3 regions of the Aliidongia sp. genome follow, and region 2 is predicted to be linked to each of the others. Evidence: predicted binding sites of a transcription regulator. Region 2 holds the regulator's gene; each other region holds the start of a gene.

What was found. The regulator PhoB, encoded in region 2, activates phosphate uptake and scavenging genes when phosphate is short. The targets are predictions, from matches to a motif close to TNTCATAAAACTGTCA.
Region 1: a site for PhoB is predicted at 3,181-3,196, ahead of ugpB (sn-glycerol-3-phosphate ABC transporter substrate-binding protein UgpB). Genes of this name have one in related genera too.
Region 3: a site for PhoB is predicted at 4,494-4,509, ahead of phnF (phosphonate metabolism transcriptional regulator PhnF). Genes of this name have one in related genera too.

The regions. Positions count from the first base shown of each region.
Region 1 covers NZ_DASZBY010000020.1:1,061-7,836, forward strand. The annotation lists gene VGV37_RS03200 (TonB C-terminal domain-containing protein) at 1-163, opposite strand, end outside; gene VGV37_RS03205 (PBP1A family penicillin-binding protein) at 355-2,394, shown strand; gene VGV37_RS03210 (SprT family zinc-dependent metalloprotease) at 2,396-3,064, opposite strand; gene ugpB (sn-glycerol-3-phosphate ABC transporter substrate-binding protein UgpB) at 3,268-4,590, shown strand; gene ugpA (sn-glycerol-3-phosphate ABC transporter permease UgpA) at 4,616-5,497, shown strand; gene ugpE (sn-glycerol-3-phosphate ABC transporter permease UgpE) at 5,499-6,344, shown strand; gene VGV37_RS03230 (sn-glycerol-3-phosphate import ATP-binding protein UgpC) at 6,361-6,776, shown strand, end outside.
Region 2 covers NZ_DASZBY010000027.1:39,271-46,046, forward strand. The annotation lists gene VGV37_RS04225 (ATP-binding protein) at 1-405, shown strand, start outside; gene pstS (phosphate ABC transporter substrate-binding protein PstS) at 558-1,604, shown strand; gene pstC (phosphate ABC transporter permease subunit PstC) at 1,694-2,662, shown strand; gene pstA (phosphate ABC transporter permease PstA) at 2,666-3,520, shown strand; gene pstB (phosphate ABC transporter ATP-binding protein PstB) at 3,634-4,389, shown strand; gene phoU (phosphate signaling complex protein PhoU) at 4,400-5,152, shown strand; gene phoB (phosphate regulon transcriptional regulator PhoB) at 5,149-5,841, shown strand; partial or broken gene VGV37_RS04260 (AmpG family muropeptide MFS transporter) at 5,847-6,776, opposite strand, start outside.
Region 3 covers NZ_DASZBY010000080.1:4,858-11,633, reverse strand. The annotation lists gene VGV37_RS13630 (2-keto-4-pentenoate hydratase) at 1-545, opposite strand, end outside; gene VGV37_RS13625 (hypothetical protein) at 677-970, opposite strand; gene VGV37_RS13620 (hypothetical protein) at 1,244-2,263, shown strand; gene VGV37_RS13615 (hypothetical protein) at 2,275-2,715, shown strand; gene VGV37_RS13610 (N-acetylmuramoyl-L-alanine amidase) at 2,724-3,542, opposite strand; gene phnF (phosphonate metabolism transcriptional regulator PhnF) at 3,706-4,464, opposite strand; gene phnG (phosphonate C-P lyase system protein PhnG) at 4,568-5,047, shown strand; gene phnH (phosphonate C-P lyase system protein PhnH) at 5,050-5,649, shown strand; gene VGV37_RS13590 (carbon-phosphorus lyase complex subunit PhnI) at 5,653-6,735, shown strand; gene VGV37_RS13585 (alpha-D-ribose 1-methylphosphonate 5-phosphate C-P-lyase PhnJ) at 6,732-6,776, shown strand, end outside.

The sequences.
Region 1 (6,776 bases), on a different contig from region 2:
AGACCGGTGCGTGGGTCTCGATCAGATCCTCGGGCGTGACCTCGAAATGCGGCTCGGGTTCGATATGCGGTTCGACACGGCCGAGAGCATCCGCCTCTGCCTGCCCCGCCGCCACACTGTCGTCCCGCTCGATGGTCCCGCTCCCCGGCACGCCTACGTCCATTTCCTTTGCGCCGTACGGCGCCGCTTTCCCTACCGCTCCCGCGGCCTCAGGGCAACATCGACCGCAATCCTGCCAAACTCTGTTACCAAAATCTTCGCGACGGTTTCGAGAGCATGCGGCCTTTGGCCCGTTCGTGCTATGCCGGACGAGGATTTTACGATGGGTTTCGCAGTGAGAAGGGCCTTCATCCCGTGCGCGTGACGCCGAACGACCGGCCGCCGCTATCCGGCAAAGGGCCGAAGCGTGAGGCGCCGAAGCCGCGCCGCACCCCCGAACCGAAGGCGGGCTGGCGCCGCGCGGCCGGGCGGCTGGCATTGCGGCTGACCATGATCGGCTTCGTCTGGGGCGCGATCGGCCTCGGCCTGCTAGTCGCCTGGGCCGCTTCGACTTTGCCCGATACGTCGGAGCTGGCGCAGCCGGACCATCATCCGAGCATCACGCTGCGCGCCTCCGACGATTCGCTGATCGCGACCTTCGGCGATCTCTATGGCGAGGAGCTGAAGCTCACCGACCTGCCGAAGGCACTGCCCGAGGCAGTGATCGCGACCGAGGACCGCCGCTTTTACCATCACTTCGGCATCGATCCGTTGGGCGTGGCCCGTGCCATCTTCGTCGACCTCAAGGCCGGCCAGATGGTCCAGGGCGGCAGCACCATCACCCAGCAGGTCGCGAAGAACCTGTTCCTGACGCCGGACAAGACCCTGCTGCGCAAGGTGCAGGAGGCGGTGCTGGCGGTCTGGCTCGAACGCCATTTCACCAAGGACCAGCTGCTCGAGATCTACCTGAACCGGGTCTATTTCGGTGCCGGCACCTGGGGGGTCGATGCCGCCTCGCGTCGCTATTTCGGCAAATCGGCGCGCCGGCTCTCGCCCTATGAATGCGCGCTGCTGGCCGGCCTGCTCAAGGCGCCGACCCGGTTCAGCCCGGCGCGCGACCAGGTCCGTGCCGCGACGCGCACCGCCCAGGTGCTGACCAACATGGTCGCGGCCGGGTATCTGAGCGCGGCCGAGGCGACGACGATCCAGAAGCAGAGCTTCGTGCTGAGCTCCGTGCCGATCACCCGGCCGGGCATGCGCTATTTCGCCGATTGGGTACAGGACCAGGCCGCGACCTTCGGCCTGTCGGGCGACATCACCGTGGTGACGACGCTCGATCCGAAGATGCAACTGGCGGCCGAGGGTGCGCTGGATGCGATCCTGACCAAGGACGGCGCCAAGGCGGCGGCCGGCCAGGCCTCGCTCATCGCGATGTCGCCCGACGGCGCGATCCGCGCCATGGTCGGCGGGCGGGACTACCAGGTGAGCCAGTTCAACCGCACGGTCCAGTCGGTGCGCCAGCCCGGCTCCGCCTTCAAGCCGTTCGTCTATCTGACGGCGCTCGAGCACGGCATGCGGCCCGACGATCATTTCACCGACGGGCCGACCAGGATCGGCAATTGGCAGCCCCATGATTTCGAGAACCGCTATCTGGGCGACGTGACCATGGCCGAGGCGGTGGCCGAGTCGCTGAACACGGTCGCGGCCCAGGTCGCGCAAAAGGTCGGCATCCGCAATGTCATCGCGACCGCCCATCGCCTGGGCATCACCAGCGACCTGAACGAAGACCCGAGCTTGGCGCTCGGCACCGGCGAGGTTTCACTGATCGAGCTGACCTCGGCCTATTCGACCCTGGCGAACGGCGGCTATGCCGTCTGGCCCTATGGCATCGCCGCGATCCGCGACGCCAACGGCAAGGTGTTCTACCAGCGGCAGCAGAACAGCACCGGGCGCATCATCCAGGCGCAATATGTCGCCGACATGGACCGCATGCTGCAGGGCGTGATCCAGCACGGCACCGGCAAGGCCGCTGCGATCGGCCGTCCCGCCGCCGGCAAGACCGGCACGACGTCGGATTTCCGCGACGCGCTGTTCGTGGGCTATACCGCCGACCTGGTCACGGGCGTTTGGTTCGGCAATGACGATGATTCGCCGATGGCCAAGGTCACGGGCGGCTCGCTGCCCGCCCGTGCCTGGCATGATTTCATGACGGCGGCCCTCAAGGGCACCCCGGCGCGGCCGTTGACGACCGGCGTGGACGACGAGGGCGTGCCGATGGCGGCGAACGAGGAGCCGGATCACCAGGGCTTCATGCGCATCCTGGAAGAAGCGACCAAGGTCACGCCGGTGAGCGCGCCGTCGAACCAGCAGGAGCGGCCCGGCTGGATGCCGCCGGTCAATAGCGGCGGGCGATAGCTCAGCCGTAGCGCAGCAGCTGCGGCCCGTTCCGCTTCAGCCAGGTGCGCGCGTGGTCGACGTCGGACGACAGCTTGGCGACGACGCGCCAGAAGCGCGCGCTGTGGTTCATTTCGGCCAGATGGGCGACCTCGTGGGCCACGACATAGTCCATGATCGGCTCGGGGGCGAGGATCAGGCGCCAGGAATAGCGGATGTTGCCGCTGGACGCGCAACTGCCCCAGCGGCTGTGCGGATCGCCGACGCTGACCTTGGCGATCGGCCTGCCCAATTGCGCGGCCAACGCCCGGCTCTTGGACGCCAGCATGTCCCGCGCCAGATCGGCAAGACCGGCGCGCGTGCGCCGCGCCAGGCTGGCCTCATCGCCGGTGACTTCGATGCTGGCCGCTTTCAGCTGGAACACCGGCTGCCGACCGCGCCCCAGTTCCTGGAGCACCAGTTCTCGGTCCCTGCCAAGGACTGGGATGACCGCGCCGTCGATGAAGGCGATGCGCGGCGGCATGCGGGCCAGTTGGGCCGCGATCCAGCCGCGCTTGCCGTCGAGGAAGCCCAGCGCCACCGCGAAGGACGCGCCCGCGGGCAGGACCAGCTCGACCGAATCGACCGCCGGATGCAGCCGCAGCGCCATGCGGGCGGCGCGCGGACTGACCCGCACCGTTACGGGAATCATGTGGCCGCTCGGCAAACGGAGCGGTGGAATCTCGCGAGGGGGGCGGGCGGAGAGCATTGCTTCCGTGATAGCGCAAATATCGGGTGGATGCGATGGGATCCGCGCCACATTGCAGGCTTCACAAGACTGTCACAAAACGGCAATGTCCTGCGCGATAAGAGCGTGAGCCAAGCGCTTCAAGGTCGTTTCCGGGAGGGGAATCCATGCTGTCCATTCGTTCGCTCGCCGTTGCTGCCGCGGCACTCTGCACCACCGCGCTGACCGCGCCCGCTTTCGCGGCACCCGTCGAGATCCAATGGTGGCATGCCATGGCCGGCAAGAACGGCGAACTGGTCAACCAGTTCGCCGACGATTTCAACAAGAGCCAGGCCGACTACAAGATCGTGCCCGTGTTCAAGGGCGGCTATGCCGATACGCTGAATGCGGGCATCGCCGCGTTCCGTGCCGGGCAAGCGCCGGCGATCCTGCAGGTGTTCGAGGTCGGCACGGCGACGATGATGGCCGCCAAGGGCGCCATCAAGCCGGTCTACGAGGTTATGGACGAGGCGGGCGAGAAGTTCGATCGCTTCGCCTATCTGCCGGCGATCACGGGCTATTACTCGACGGCGGCGGGGCGGCTGCTGTCCTTCCCGTTCAACAGCTCGACGCCCGTCATGTACATCAACAACGATGCCTTCAAGAAGGCCGGGCTGGATCCGGCGAAGCCGCCGAAGACCTGGCCGGAATTCTTCGACGACGCCAAGAAGCTGAAGGCCTCGGGCAGCGCCTGCGGCTTCACCACCGGCTGGATGGCCTGGGCGCAGCTCGAAGTGTTCAGCGCCTGGCACAACAAGCCGATCGCGACCAAGGAAAACGGCATCGGCGGCAAGGATGCCGTCTTGGAGATCAACGGGCCGTTGCAGGTGCGCCACCTGCAGGACCTGGTCGATGCCGCCAAGGACAAGAGCTTCGACTATGCCGGCCGCACGACCGAGCCGGAGGCGAAGTTCGTTTCGGGCGACTGCGGCATGATCCAGACCTCGTCCGGCACCTACGGCATCTTCAAGGCGAATGCCAAGTTCGATTTCTCGGTCGCCCCGCTGCCCTATTACCCTGATGTGGCCGGTGCCCCGCAGAATACCATCATCGGCGGCGCCAGCCTGTGGATCATGGGCGGCAAGAAGGCCGAGGAATACAAGGGCGTCGCAAAGTTCCTGACCTTCCTCAGCCAGGTGCCGATCCAGGTGAAGTGGCACGAGACGACCGGCTACCTGCCGATCACCAAGGCATCTTATGAAGCGGTCCAGAAGGAAGGCTTCTACCAGTCCCATCCGGGCTTCGACGTCGCGGTCAAGGAATTGACCAACAAGGAGCCGACGGAGAATTCCAAGGGCCTGCGCCTCGGCAACCTGCCGCAGATCCGCGATGTCGTCGCCGAAGAGGTCGAGGCGGCGCTGAATGGCACGAAGACGCCGAAGGAGGCGCTCGACACCGCCGTGACGCGCGGCAACGCGCTGCTGCGGCAGTTCGAGAAAACCGCGTCTTAGTCGGCTCGGACGAACAAGGCAGTCCATGGAACGGCGCGTCGTTTTCGAAGGCAAGCTGCTGCCCTACCTGCTGGTGGCGCCGCAGCTTGCCGTCACGCTCGTCTTCTTCTTCTGGCCGGCGGCCGAAGCGGTCTATTTCTCGACCCAGAGCCAGGATGCGTTCGGCCTGTCGACCGTATTCGTCGGGTTCGAGAATTTCGCGACCGTGTTCGCCGACCCGGACTATCTGCATGCGTTCCAGGTCACCGCGATCTTCTCGGTCGCGGTGACCCTGCTCGCCATGCTGCCGGCGCTGCTGCTGGCGGTCATGGCCGATCGGGTCGTGCGGTTTGCGGCGGTTTACAAAACCGCCCTGATGCTGCCCTACGCGGTCGCACCGGCGATCGCCGGCGTGCTGTGGCTGTTCCTGTTCGCGCCGGGCATCGGCATTCTCGCCAATGCGTTGCGTTGGATGGGGGTGGATTGGAACTACCTGCTGAACGGCAACCAGGCGCTGGCGCTGGTCATCGTCGCCGCGGCCTGGAAACAGCTCAGCTATAATTTCCTGTTCTTCCTGGCCGGGCTGCAGGCAATCCCGAAATCCTTGCTCGAAGCGGCCTCGATCGACGGTGCCGGTGGCGTCCATCGGTTCCGCACCGTCGTCATGCCGCTGCTGTCGCCGACCACCTTCTTCCTGTTCGTGGTCGATGTGGTCTATGCCTTCTTCGAGACGTTCGGCGTCATCCATGCGGTGACCGGCGGCGGCCCGTCCAAGGCGACGGAGATTCTGATCTACAAAGTCTATTACGATGGCGTCGTCGGGCTCGACCTGGGCGGCTCCTCGGCCCAGTCGGTCGTGCTGATGATCATCGTCATCGCCCTGACGGCGGTCCAGTTCCGCTATGTCGAGCGCAAGGTGCATTACTAGGATGGAGAGCAGGTCCGGACATCTGGCTTGGCTGCCGCACCTGATCCTGGTGCTGGGCCTGGCCCTGGTCGGGTTCCCGATCTACGTCACCTTCGTCGGCTCGACCATGACCACGCCGGAGATCCTGTCGGGCCGCATGTCGCTGATGCCAGGCGGCCATTTCGTCGAGAATTACCTGGCTGCGCTCACCCAGGGCATGCCGCAACTGTCGGGCGTGCCGGTCGCGCGCCTGCTGCTGAACAGCCTGATCATGGCGCTGTCGATCGCGCTCGGCAAAATGCTGATCTCGTTCCTGTCGGCCTACGCCATCGTGTTCTTCCGCTTTCCCGGACGCATGGTCTGCTTCTGGATGATCTTCCTCACTCTGATGCTGCCGGTCGAGGTGCGCATCGTGCCGACTTTCCAGGTCACGGCGAACCTGGGCCTGATCGACACCTACGGCGGCCTCGCCATCCCGCTGATCGCGTCGGCGACGGCGACCCTGCTGTTCCGGCAGTTCTTCCTGACCATTCCCGACGAGCTGATCGAGGCGGCGCGGCTCGATGGCGCCGGCCCCCTGCGCTTCCTGTGGGACGTGCTGTTGCCGCTGTCGCGCACCAACCTCGCGGCCTTGTTCGTGATCCTGTTCGTCTATGGCTGGAACCAGTACCTCTGGCCGCTGCTGGTGACCAATACCGCCTCGATGACCACGCTGGTCGTGGGGATCAAGAGCATGCTGACGGTCGATGCGAACACGCCCTGGCACCTGGTCATGGCGATGGCGATCCTCGCCATGGTGCCGCCGGCGGCCGTGGTGCTGCTGATGCAGCGCTGGTTCGTCAAAGGCCTGGTCGACGCCGAGAAATAGCGAGAAACATCCGAACATGGCGACCGTCACCCTTTCCGCCGTCACCAAGTCCTATGGCAGCACCGCCGTGATCCACGGCGTCGATTGCGCGATCGCCGACGGCGAGTTCGTCGTCATCGTCGGTCCGTCCGGCTGCGGGAAATCCACGCTGCTGCGCATGGTGGCCGGGCTGGAGGCGATCACCGGCGGCACGATCGCGATCGGCGAGCGTGTGGTGAACCGGGTCGAGCCCAAGGACCGGGACATCGCCATGGTGTTCCAGAATTACGCGCTCTACCCGCACATGACCGTGTTCCAAAACATGGCCTATGGCCTGCGGATCCGTGGGCTGTCGAAGGACGACATCCGCGCGCGGGTCGACAAGGCGGCGGAAATCCTGCAGCTGGGTGCACTGCTGGACCGCACGCCGCGCCAATTGTCCGGCGGCCAGCG
Region 2 (6,776 bases):
GCCGACGAGCTGGCGCAGCTGTTCCAGAACCTGATCGACAATGCGATCAAATATGCCCGGCCCGACACGGCGATCACGATCGGCGTCGGACCGTCGCGGCGCTTCAAGGACGGCCTCGCCATCAAGGTCCGCGACCGGGGCGAGGGCATTCCGCGCACCCATCTGCCGCGCCTGACCGAGCGGTTCTACCGGGTCGATACCGCCCGCTCGCGCGAGATGGGCGGCACCGGCCTGGGGCTGGCCATCGTCAAGCACATCATCAGCCGTCATCGTGGTCTTCTGGAGGTCGACAGCGAGATGGGCGAAGGCACGACCTTCACCGTGCATCTGCGCGGATCGATGCCGGGCGCGGCCGCCCTGCCCCCACCCGCGCCGAAATCCGACGAGAACCGCGTCATCGGGTGAACGAAGCCCCGCGCCGGACGCGGATCGGCCTTCACCAAACCAGCTTCAAACTGTCATCCAACTGTCATCTGCCGCCTGTATCTCCTCGGTCGTGAGGCAGCGCGCCGTTCGGGCTGTTAGCGTCTCACGAGAAAACTTTGGGAGATCGTCTCATGAATGCACTCAGCAGGAAGCTGATCGGGGCCGCAGTGTTCGGCACCGTCTCGCTGACCGCCGTCGGTGCCCAGGCTGCCGATATTTCCGGCGCCGGCTCGACCTTCGCCTATCCGATCCTCTCCAAGTGGGCCGAAGCCTACAAGGCGAAGGCCAGCATCGGCATGAACTACCAGTCGATCGGGTCGGGCGGCGGCATCAAGCAGATCAACGCCAAGACCGTCGATTTCGGCGCCACCGACATGCCGCTCGAGCAGAAGGATCTCGACGGTCCCGGCCTGGCCCAGTTCCCGATCATCATGGGCGGCATCGTTCCGGTCATCAACGTCAAGGGCATCGACGCCGGTAAGCTCAAGCTGACCGGCAAGATCCTGGCCGACATCTATCTCGGCACCATCACCAACTGGAACGACAAGCAGATCGCCGCGGTCAACCCGGGCCTGAAGCTGCCGGACCTGGCGATCGCGCCGGTCTATCGGTCGGACGGGTCGGGCACGACCTTCAACTTCACCTACTACCTGGCCGAGGAATCGCCGGCGTGGAAGGACAAGATCGGCGTCAATACCGCCGTGCAGTTCCCCTCGGGCATCGGCGGCAAGGGCAACGAAGGCGTTTCGGCCTTCACCAGCCGGACCGACGGCGCCATCGGCTATGTCGAATATGCCTACGCCAAGCAGAACAAGCTGGCCTACGCACTGGTCCAGAACAAGGATGGCGCGTTCCCAGAGCCGAACCTGAAGAGCTTCCAGGCGGCAGCGGCCAACGCCGATTGGGCCCATGCCGTGGGCTTCCGCGTGATCCTGGCCAACCAGCCGGGCAAGGACAGCTGGCCGATGACCGCCTCGACCTGGGCGCTCGTCTACAAGAACCAGGACAAGGCCGAGACCGGCAAGTCCGTGCTGACCTTCTTCGACTATGCCTACAAGAACGGCCAGCCGGCCGCCGAGGCGCTCGACTACGTCTCGATGCCCGAGAACGTGGTCAAGCTGATCGAAGACAGCTGGGCCAAGGACGTCAAGGGCGACGGCAAGCCGCTCTGGCCGTAACGGCCCGACCAAGCCGGGGTTTGAAAAGCGCGGGGGAAGGGCGGCTCATGCTACCCTTCCCCTTGCGTGCATGAGGAGCGAACGCGACCGTGGTCGATATTCCCAGCAGCGACAGCAGTCCCCGCCTGCGCGGCCCCCAGCATCTGTTCGATGGGTTGTTCCGCGGTGCCACGCTGTTCTTCGGATTATTCATCCTCCTGATCCTGGGGGGCGTGGCGGTCTCGCTCGTCGTCGGCTCGTCCACGGCGTTCAGCAAATTCGGCTTCGCGTTCCTGGTGACCGACACCTGGAACCCGGCGACCGACAAGTTCGGTGCGCTGGTGCCGATCTACGGCACGCTCGTGACGTCGGTCATCGCCATGGTCGTGGGTGTTCCCCTGAGCTTCGGCGTCGCGGTCTTCATTACCGAGCTGTGCCCGCCGCTCTTGAAGCGGCCGCTGTCGATCGCGATCGAGCTCCTGGCCGGCATCCCCAGCATCATCTACGGCATCTGGGGCCTGTTCGTGTTCGCACCCTTTCTGCAGGCCACCGTGCAGCCTTTCCTGATCCATACCCTGGGCGCGGTCCCGGTGCTGGGCGCGCTGTTCGCCGGGCCGCCGTTCGGCATCGGCATCCTGACCGCCGGCCTGATCCTGGCGATCATGGTGCTGCCGTTCATCTCGTCGATCATGCGCGACGTGTTCGAGACCGTGCCGCCGATGCTGCGCGAATCCGCCTACGGCCTCGGCTGCACGACCTGGGAAGTGGTCTGGCGCGTGGTGCTGCCCTACACCAAGGTCGGCGTGGTCGGCGGCATCATGCTGGGCCTGGGCCGCGCCATGGGCGAGACCATGGCCGTCACCTTCGTCATCGGCAACGCCCACCGCATCACCACCTCGCTGCTGGCGCCGGGCACGACGATCTCGTCCGCGCTCGCCAACGAGTTCACCGAGGCGTCGGGCGACACCTACCAATCGTCGCTGATCGCGCTCGGCCTGATCCTGTTCATCATCACCTTCATCGTGCTGGCGGCGGCGAAATACATGCTGATCCGCATGCAGCGCCAGGCGGGGAGCTGAGCCATGGCCAAGGACCTCGCGCGCTACGCCCGGCGCCGGCGCAAGAACTGGGTCATCCTCAGCCTGTCGCTGGTTGCCACCGGCATCGGCCTGTTCTTCCTGGGCGCCATTCTCTACGCGCTCCTGACCGAAGGCGTGGCCGCGATCCGGCCATCCCTGTTCACCCAGATGACGCCGGCGCCCGGCAGCGACGGCGGCTTGCTGAACGCGATCTACGGTTCGGCGATCATGACGCTCGTCGGCACCGTGGTCGGCACGCCGATCGGCATCCTGGTCGGGACCTATGTCGCGGAATACAGCCGCGGCAACAAGCTGGGCCAGACGATCCAGTTCATCAACGACGTGCTGCTGTCGGCGCCTTCGATCATCATCGGCCTGTTCGTCTATCAGCTGATGGTCGTGCCGATGGGCCATTTCTCCGGTTGGGCCGGCAGCATGACCTTGGCCATCCTGGTCGTGCCGGTGGTGACGCGCACCACGGTCGACATGCTGGTGCTGGTGCCGAACGCGTTGCGCGAGGCGGCGGCGGCGCTCGGCACGCCGAAATGGAAGATCACGGTTTCGGTCTGCTATCGCGCGGCGCGCCAGGGCATGCTGACCGGCATCATGCTGGCGGTCGCGCGCATCAGCGGTGAAACTGCACCCCTTCTCTTCACCGTGCTCTCCAACCAGTTCTGGAGCACGGACATGAACAAGTCGATCGCGAACCTTCCGGTGGTGATCTCGAATTTCGCGCTCAGCCCCTATCCGGACTGGCAGCGGCTCGCCTGGGGCGGGGCGCTGCTGATCACGCTGACGATCCTGATCCTGAATATCACCGCTCGGTCCCTCGCCTCTTTCGGTGGTGCCAAACAATGAGTTCGGAACCCATGAAGACGATCCCCGGCAATCAGGCCTTCGCCGATGCCACCAAGCCCACCCTCAGCACGACGCCCGTGCCGCCGACGCGCGATCCGGTCGCGGCCGGCCAACTGGTCGAGAAGATCCAGATCAAGGACCTGCGCTTCTACTACAAGAAGTTCGAAGCGTTGAAATCGATCAGCCTCAACCTCGCCGACAAGAAGGTCACCGCCTTCATCGGTCCGTCGGGCTGCGGCAAGTCGACCCTGCTGCGGGTGCTGAACCGCATGTATGCGCTCTATCCCGAGCAGCGGGCCGAGGGCGAGGTGCTGGTCGACGGCGCCAACATCCTCGATCCCAAGATCGACCTCAACCTGCTACGCGCCAAGATCGGCATGGTGTTCCAGAAGCCCACGCCGTTTCCGATGTCGATTTTCGACAACATTGCCTTCGGCATCAATCTGTACGAGGACCTGCCGCGTTCCGAGCTCGAGGACCGGGTGGAGCAGGCGCTGCGCAAGGCGGCACTCTGGACCGAGGTCAAGGACAAGCTGAAGCAATCGGGCCTGGGCCTGTCGGGTGGCCAGCAGCAGCGCCTGTGCATCGCGCGCGCCATCGCGGTCAAGCCCGAGATCCTGCTGCTGGACGAACCCTGCTCGGCACTGGATCCGATCTCGACTCAGAAGATCGAAGAGCTGATCTCGGAACTGAAGACCGACTATTGCATCGTCATCGTCACCCATTCGATGCAGCAGGCGGCGCGCAGCTCCGACTTCACGGCCTTCATGTACCTGGGCGAGCTGATCGAATTCAACGATACCGAGACGGTGTTCACGAACCCGCACAACAAGCGCACCGAAGACTACATCACCGGCCGGTTCGGCTGAGGAGCAGGCCATGCCTACCGATCACATCATGAAGAGCTACGACGAGGAACTGACCCGCCTCAACAACGCCATCATCCGCATGGGCGGATTGGCGGAGAGCCAGGTCGCCGCCGCGATCCAGGCGACGATCAAGCGCGACAGCGAACTCGCCCACGAGGTCGTGCAGAACGATGCGGCGGTCGACGCGCTCGAGGCCGAGGTCGAGGCGCTGGCCATGCGGCTCCTGGCACTGCGCCAGCCGATGGCCCGCGACCTGCGCGAAATCGTTTCGTCGCTCAAGATCGCGGCCGACCTCGAACGGATCTGCGACTATGCCGCGAACGTGGCCAAGCGCTCGATCGCGCTCAATCAGGCGCCGGTCGCGAAGCCGGTCTACGCCATTCCGCGCATGGGCAAGCTGGCCCAGGCGCTGATCAAGGACGTGCTCGACGCCTACGTGCAGGGCGATGCCGACAAGGCCATGCACGTCTGGCTGAGCGACGAGGAACTGGACGAGCTCTACACCAGCCTGTTCCGCGAGCTGCTGACCTACATGATGGAAGATCCGCGCAGCATCACCGCCGGCACGCATCTGCTGTTCATGGCCAAGAACATCGAGCGGATCGGCGACCACGCGACCAATATCGCCGAGACGATCTATTACCTGATTCACGGCAAGCCGCTGAAGGAGACCCGGCCCAAGCGCGACCGGTCCAGCTCCTCCGTGGTCCTTCCGGGCCCGATGGCGGTCGCCACCAACGAGAGCGAGCACGAGGCGAAATGAAGCCCCTGGTCATGATCGTCGAGGACGAGGCCCCCCTCGTCACCCTGCTGAAGTACAACCTGGAAAAGGAAGGCTTCGGCGTCTGCGAGGCGACCGATGGCGAGGATGCCCTGGTCCAGATCGCCGAGCGCAAGCCGGACGTCGTGCTGCTCGACTGGATGCTGCCGCTGGTCTCGGGCATCGAGGTCTGCCGCCAGATCCGCCGCTCGCCGGCGTCCCGCACCCTGCCGGTCATCATGCTGACCGCGCGCGGCGAGGAAACCGACAAGATCCGCGGCCTGAACAGCGGCGCCGACGATTACATCACCAAGCCGTTCAGCCCGTCGGAGCTGATCGCCCGGGTGCGCGCCGTGATGCGGCGGGCCAAGCCCGACAGTGCCGAAGAGACCCTGTCCTTCGCCGACGTCTCGATGGATCTGGCAGCCCATCGTGTGACCCGCGGCGGTCGCCCAATCCACTTGGGCCCGACCGAGTTCCGCCTGCTGCGTTTCCTGCTGGAGCATCCGGGCCGGGTGTTCTCGCGCGAACAGTTGCTGGATGCGGTCTGGGGCCACGACGTCTATGTCGAGCCGCGCACTGTCGACGTGCACATTCGCCGTCTGCGCAAGGCGCTGAACGGGCCGACCGAGATCGACATCATCCGCACCGTCCGTTCCGCGGGCTACGCACTGGACGAAGCGCGGGATTGACCGCATTACGCAAGGGGCCGGGCATCCCCGGCCGGCTCCTCCGCCAGGCCTTCCTGCCGGCGCAGCATGAGCCACGCCAGCAGCACGAGACCGGGCAGCGGAAGTCCGATCGAAATGATGAAGAACCATAGCCAGCCGAGCCAATCGGCGACCGCCCCGCCGGCGGAAACGAAGAAGTTGCGGGCGAACGCCGCCAGCGCCGACAGCAGCGCATATTGCGTAGCCGTGTAGGTGCGGCTGCACAAAGCCGATAGGTAAGCGACGAACGCCGCCGATCCGATCCCGCCGGCGATGTTTTCGAAGGCGATGGTCAGGGTCAGCAGGGTCAGATCATGGCCGGCGAGCGCCTGCAGCACATACATGGCGTTGGACCCCATCTGCAGGATCGCGCCGATCAGCAGGGTTTTGAAGGTCCCGAACCGATAGACCAGCGCGCCGCCCAGGGCGATACCGCCGATCGTGGCGATGACGCCGAACACCTTGCTGATGCCGGCGATCTCGCCCAGAGAGAAGCCGAGCGAACGATACAGCAGATTGGCGTAATGGCCGGTTACCGCGTCGGCCATCTTGTAGACTAAAACGAAGACCAGGATGCCGATCCAGCCGCGATGCCGGGCGAAATCACGGAACGGGGCCAGCACCGTCGCCGCGAAGCCGCCGCGCGGCGGCCGGTCGACCGTGGGCTCGGCCGTGGCGAGCACGGTCGCCACGCCGACCAGCATCAACCCGGCCATGATCCGATAGGCGATCTGCCAGCCCCAGGCCTCGGCGGCATAGAGCGCGCCGGCACCGGCCGCGATCATGCCCAGGCGATAGCCGAACTGGGTCGCGGCCGCGCCGGCACCCTGCTCCTCTGGTAATAACAGCTCGACGCGATAGGCATCGACGACGATGTCCTGGCTGGCCGAGAAGAAGGCGACGAGCACGGCCATCGC
Region 3 (6,776 bases), on a different contig from region 2:
ATCTCGCCATCGATTTCCAGGTCGACCTTCTGGGTCGCGAAATCGAGCAGGCCCCAGTCGGCGAGCGGCCCGCCATAGACCAGCGCGCCATTTGCATTACCGTCGGCTAGGATCTCGGCCGACGGAAAATCCGTCTTGTCCTTGTAGCGGCTCGACAGTACCTCGATGCAGGGACAGAAGCCCTCGATCGCGGCCACCACCTCGTCATATCCGTAGGGTTGCGGCCGGGGCGGCAGGTCCTGGCTCATGCGAAAGGCAAATTCCATTTCGAGCGCCGTGCCGGGCAACGTGGCCGGGTCGAGCACCGTGCCCGATGGGAAGACCCGGTCGGCATAGATCGGCGCGATGCTGATCGGCCCGGTCGGACCGCCCTGCCCGACCTTCCACGCTCCGATCGCCCCCAGGGCCGCGCTGACATGGTCCTGGATCGCGTAGGCATCCTCGATCGTGGTCGGCCGCAAGGCTTCCGGCAACCGGTCGATCGCCTGCCCGGTCCGATGAGCGGCGATCAGCAGGCGGGCGGCTTCGAGGGCGCGATCGGTCATGTCATCTACTCCGGCGATTGAAAGCGCCGCAGTGTGGCTGAATCTTCGAGCGCTGCAAACCGCTTCCGCCCCGCTGAAACGAAAACGGCCCGGCGAGACCGCTCCCGCCGGGCCGTTGGAATTGGCTGATCTCAGGGCTTGGCGGGCAGCAGGATGATCGGCTCGAAATAGCCGGTCTTGTTGAACGCCCGCCGCTCGACGTTGGCATAGGTGTGGCTCGGCCCGTCATCCGCGTCGGTCGCGTTGGCGGCACTCTTGCCGTTCACCGAAATGTTGCCGCCCCATTTGCTGGAAACGTCGCCATCCTGGAACTTGGCGCCGCCATCCGGCGCGCGGTTGGTGACGTTGTCCTGGGTGAACGCCTGGGCACTGCCGATCGACACGGCGAACCCCAGGGCGAGAACGGCAAAGACGGACAGACGCATCGGACGGGACCCCACCAGAAAGCGGACTTCGACGATCACCTTAGCCGGTCTCGTGCGTGCCGACCAGAGGCTGCGGCGATCGGCGTCGGGGTGGTTGAAAATTCTTGCTCCCTGAATTTGCAATTTAGAACACATCATGAACAAACTATCCGACCGACCGCGAACGAGGCGTCAGATGAACAATCAAGCAGTGTGTCAGTTCGGACTTCGGACGATGCCCGCAGGTTCGGCGTGAGCTGTGGCAAAGCGGGGCTATCGCTAGCCGGTGTCCCTATGCTCAACAGCGGAGAAGGCGGCTTCTTTTCGAGATCACCCTCGGAGATCCGCTGGCTTCTAGCCGAAGCCTATCAAAGCCCACCGGACGTCACCGCGCTTAAAGCCGGTCTCGACACCGTCGCCCGCGCTCTCAACAACGGCCAGATTGCGCGGGCAATGATCGCTGCAGTCCTTCTCAAGTTGCCGGAATTGGATTGGGCCGGAGCAGTTAGGATTGCTCGTACCGAAGATGTACTCACTAAATACAATCCAGATGAACCAAGAGACTGGCACGGTCGATGGACGGAAGATGCCCCACTCATACTTCCGCCGGGGAGGCGTATCGATGAACTAGGTGATATTTTAGAGTGGATCGCCAATGCGCGTCCTGAGGACGCCCCGATCATTCGGAGTGAAATCAAGCGCTATTACTATGATGTTGGCGACGTCCGGGGCGGCAATGCACTCAACGAAGCTCTGAGCAACGTCGTCTACGGCGAACCGACCAGAGCGGAACGCCAGGACGTTCTGGACACCTTCGAGATGTATACCCGGGCAGACCCCGCCGAGATCGCCCAGATCGGTCGCGATCTCCTGGTGATGGGGCTTTCGTTGCCACTCGAAGCGGCCGCGGAAACGGCAGAAGTCACAGCGCCCAACGTTTGGAAGATGGGTTGGGCTGCGAGAGGCCTCCATATCGAGAAGCTTCTCGGTGGCAATCTGCCACCTGGTTTTCGGGTCATCGATCGCTTCGCCAATGGAATAGCGACGAGCATCAAATCCATCGATTTAACCGCGGCAAGCTATCAAAATGCCGCCAGATTGACGGCCCGACTCAACCGTTATGTCGATCGTGTAGCCAGATTTGAAGGCGACGAACTTGGATCAACGGTAATAGGAGCCGACGAAATCAGTGGGCGCGCGCTGCATCTGGGGATTCCGGACGGAAGTCTTACAAATGTACAACGAAACGTCATCAAGCAGGTCGAAGCTCGCGCAAAAGCGCGAGGCGTAGAACTGATCGCAACCCAATTCTAAAAAGGAAGATCATGTCGTATATTTGCTATCTCAGAAAAGGGATCGTTTACCTCCCCAATATGAAGAAAACCGAAGCTGGTTTTCACATAGGAGTCGAGCCGGTATTGATGATAAATGTAAATAAGATGGAGGAGCTTAGCCGCGCGATTCACGAGACATTGTCGAAAAGCATTCCGATCGTTCCGACGCCGCCCCGAGATGCCAAACTGAATAACATCCTCGAAGTCACCAAACTTCGGTCTTGGTCGGCTTTCGAGAAGGACGCGGTGCGCTGGGTCATTAGCGAGCATCAGAGCACCTGGAAAATCGCGATTCAGCGCAGCCGCAAGGACGGGGGCGGTGACGACAAGGAGAACCTCATCGTGTTTCCGCCGGGCACGACCGTGGACGAAGTGTCCGAACGCCTATTTCAAGTAGTTCTGGAAAAAGCCCGGGAGCGGGGCGAGGTCTGAGGAATGCCTCAGACCCGCACCACATGGGCGAAATAGGCGTCGACCGAGCCGACGATGCCGTCGGCCAGCTTGCGCCGATAGGCGGCGTTGCGCAGCAGCTTGTCCTCGTCGCGGTTCGACAGGCAGCCGAGTTCGACCAGCGCGGACGGAATGTCGGGCGCCTTGAGCACGGCGAAGCCGGCGGAGCGGTGGCTGTGCTCCAGCATGCGCACTTCGGTACCGAGCTTCGTCACCAACTCGCGCGCCAGACCGATCGACAGGTTGTTGGTCTGGCGGCGGGCCAGGTCCATCAGGATGTTGCTGACCTCGGGCGTCTGGCCGGCCATGTTGACGCCGCCGACCACGTCGGAATGGTTTTCCTTGGCGGCGAGCGCCGCGGCCGAGGCGTCCGACGCCTTTTCCGACAGAGTGAAGACCGAAGCGCCGCGCAGCGAATGGTCGGGGATCGAATCGGCGTGGATCGACAGGAACAGGTCGCCATTGACCGCGCGGGCGCGCACCACGCGCTCCTGCAGCGGAATGAATTCGTCGCGCGTGCGGGTCAGCACCGGATGGAAGCGGCCGGTCGCCTCCAGCAGCCGGGCGATTTCCTGGGCCGCGTCGAAGGCGACGAATTTCTCGTAAGTGCCGCTATAGCCGATGCAGCCCGGATCGATGCCGCCATGGCCGGCGTCGATCACGACGGTGCGGCGCTGGGCGGGAGATCTGGTCACGCGGGCCTGGGCCTGGGCCAGCGCTTCCGGCGTCAGCGCCAGACTGAAGGCGCCGAGCCCCATGAGACCGGCTACGCGCAACAGCTCGCGACGACCGATGGCATCGTTCGACATCACTTCATCCCCCTGGCCCGGGATACCGCGAAACCCCTTCGCCGGCATCCGCGACGACCTTAGGCGCGACTCGATAGCGCCTATTCCGAGTCTCGACTATAGACTCGACTCGAACGGAGCGCCACATCCAATTGCGATAGAACGGAAAACGGCGATTGCGACGTTACGACGCGTCCGCCGCGGAGTCCAGCACCAGCTGCACCCGGTCGCTGGCGAAGCGCGTCAGCGACACGGAAATGGGCTTGCCGTCGCCGTCGACATCGACCGCCTCGGTCAGCAACACCGGGCGCGTGACCGGCTGCTTCAGCAACCGCGCCTCCTCCGCCGTCGGCATCCGGGCGATGACGCGGGTCATGGCCCGTGCATAGTCCCCGAGGCCACATCGTTGTAAAGCCTGAGTAATCGAGCCGGTTTCGACGACATGGGCCAAGAGATCCGGGAAGCGGCCGAGCGGGAAATAGCCGGTCGACAGCGAGACCGGGAAGCCGCCGGCGCTCGACAGCGCCTCCATCACCAGCACCGGCTGGCGGGCCGGCGCCTTCAGCAGCTTCGCGATCGCCGGCGGCGGCAGCACCTCGCCAGAACTCAGCAGAACGCGGGCGGCCTCGCGCCGGTTGCGCGCGATATTCTCGGTAAAGCGCGTGCGCCGGCCGATCATGTAGTCGATGACACCTTCCTGCACGAAGGTGCCCCGGCCCTGCTCGACCCGCAGCAGGCCGCGCTGGACCATCGCCTGGACCGCCCGGCGGATCGTATGGCGATTGACCTGGAAACGCAGGGCCAGCGCCTGTTCCGTCGGCAATCGTTCGCCCGGCGCCCAAGCCCCGCCAGCGATATCGGCGCTCAGGCTGCGGTCGATCTGGCGCCACACGGCGACGCCATGGCCGCGCTCGATCGTGCCATCCTCGCCGCCCTCGATCATCCGTCGCCCTCTCGCGATCTACCGACGATTGTCAAAAACACGTCACACGAAGCCGCTTTACTTTTTTCCGGCCGGGATCGATCTTGTCGCCTGAGAGGTACGGATGTCTAGACAAATATCGGACTCGTCCAACCCCGGTGAATTCGCTGGCCGCCAGGGCTGGATGGCGACGCTCGCCAAGGCACCCCTTGCCGCCCTGGAACAGGCGTGGGCCGCGCTGGATCCCCCGCCGGTCTTCACCCGCCTGCGTCCGACCGAGACGGGTCTGGTCATGGTGCGCGGCCGGATTTCGGGCAGCGGTCGGCCGTTCAACCTCGGCGAAATGACCATGACGCGCGCCGCCGTGCGCCTCGAGGCCGGCGCCACCGGCTTCGGGCATGTCGCCGGCCGCAGCACGCGCCATGCCGAACTCGCCGCATTGTTCGACGCGCTGCTGCAGGATCCGGCGCTGCACGACGACCTGATGGTGCGCGTCGTCGGCCCGCTCGCGGTCCGGGCTTCGGCGGAACGGCAGCGCAAGGCGTCCGAGGTCGCGGCGACCAAGGTCGATTTCTTCACCCTGGTGCGAGGTGAGGATCGATGAACGTGCAGCCTGCAACTCCGCCGATACAGCCCGGCTTCGCCGATCCGGTCGACGATGCCAACGGCGTGTTTCGCCTGGTGCTGAAGGCCATCGCCCATCCGGGCACGATCGTCGAGATCACCCGGCCGGCCTCGGTTCCGGAGGGGACTCTCGGCCGAGCCGCGATCGGCGTGGCATTGGCGCTGGTCGATTTCGAGACCCCGGCCTGGCTCGATGCGGTCGCAGCCCCGGTCGGCCCGCATCTGCGCTTTCATTGCAATTGCCCGATCGTCGCCACCCCGGACCGGGCCGCCTTCCTGTTCGTTGCCGATCCCACCCGCATGCCCGCACTCGCCGACCTGCCGCTCGGCAGCGACGCCTATCCGGACCAGGGCGCCCCCCTGGTGATCGAGGTCGCGACCCTCGCCGCCGACGGCCCGCTGGTGCTGGAAGGTCCCGGGATCGACGGCCAGGCGCATCTTGCCGTCGGCGGTCTGCCGCCGAGCTTTTGGTCCCGCCGCGCGGCCCTCGCCCCGCTGTTCCCGCGCGGCATCGACATCCTGCTGTGCCACGGCGACCGCTTGGTGGCATTGCCGCGGACTACCGCCGTCCGGGAGCGCTGAGCCATGTATGTCGCGGTCAAGGGTGGCGAACGGGCGATCGATGCGGCCCATGCGATGCTGGCGCGCGAACGGCGTGGCAATCCGGCGGTCGCCGAATTGGATCTGGCGCAGATCGCCCAGCAGTTGGGCCGGGCGGTCGACCGGGTGATGGCCGAAGGCTCGATCTACGATCCGGAACTGGCGGCGCTGGCCATCAAGCAGGCGATGGGCGATCTGGTCGAGGCGATCTTCCTGCTGCGCGCCTATCGCACCACCCTGCCCCGTCTCGCCGCCTCGCTGCCGATCGAGACGGACCAGGGCCTGGTGCGCCGGCGCATCTCGGCCGTGTTCAAGGATGTCCCGGGCGGTCAGGTATTGGGCTCGACCTTCGACTATACTCACCGGCTGCTCGATTTCGCGCTGGCCGCCGGCACGCCGCTGCCACCGGCCCCAGCCACGGCCGAACCGATGGGAACCGCGCCGCGGGTCGCCGACATCCTGGGCCGCAGCGGGCTGATCGAGCCGCCGCCGCGGGACGACGGCGCGCCGCCCGGCGACCTGACGCGCCAGCCGATCGATTTTCCGGCCGATCGCGATCTGCGCCTGCAGAACCTGGCGCGCGGCGACGAGGGCTGGCTGCTGGCGCTCGGCTATTCGACCCAGCGCGGCTATGGCCGCAACCACCCGTTCGCCGGCGAGATCCGCGTGGTCGATGTCGCGGTCGAGATCGTGCCGGAGGAACTGGGCTTCCCGGTCGAGATCGGCGAGATCGCCGTGACCGAGTGCGACATGGTCAATCAATTCGCCGGGTCCACCGAGGTGCCGCCGCAATTCACCCGAGGCTACGGCCTGTCCTTCGGCAACAACGAGCGCAAGGCAATGGCCATGGCGCTCGTCGACCGCGCGCTGCGGGCGCGCGAGCTGGGCGAACCGATCGAGGCGCCGGCCCAGGACGAGGAATTCGTGCTGTCCCATTCCGACACCGTCGAGGCCTCGGGCTTCGTGCAGCACCTGAAGCTGCCGCACCATGTCGATTTTCAGTCCGAACTCGATCTGCTGCGCCGGCTGCGCGCCGAGCATGATCGCAGTCGGGAGGCCGCGGAATGACCGAAACCCTCGCCGGCTATAATTTCGCCTACCTGGACGAA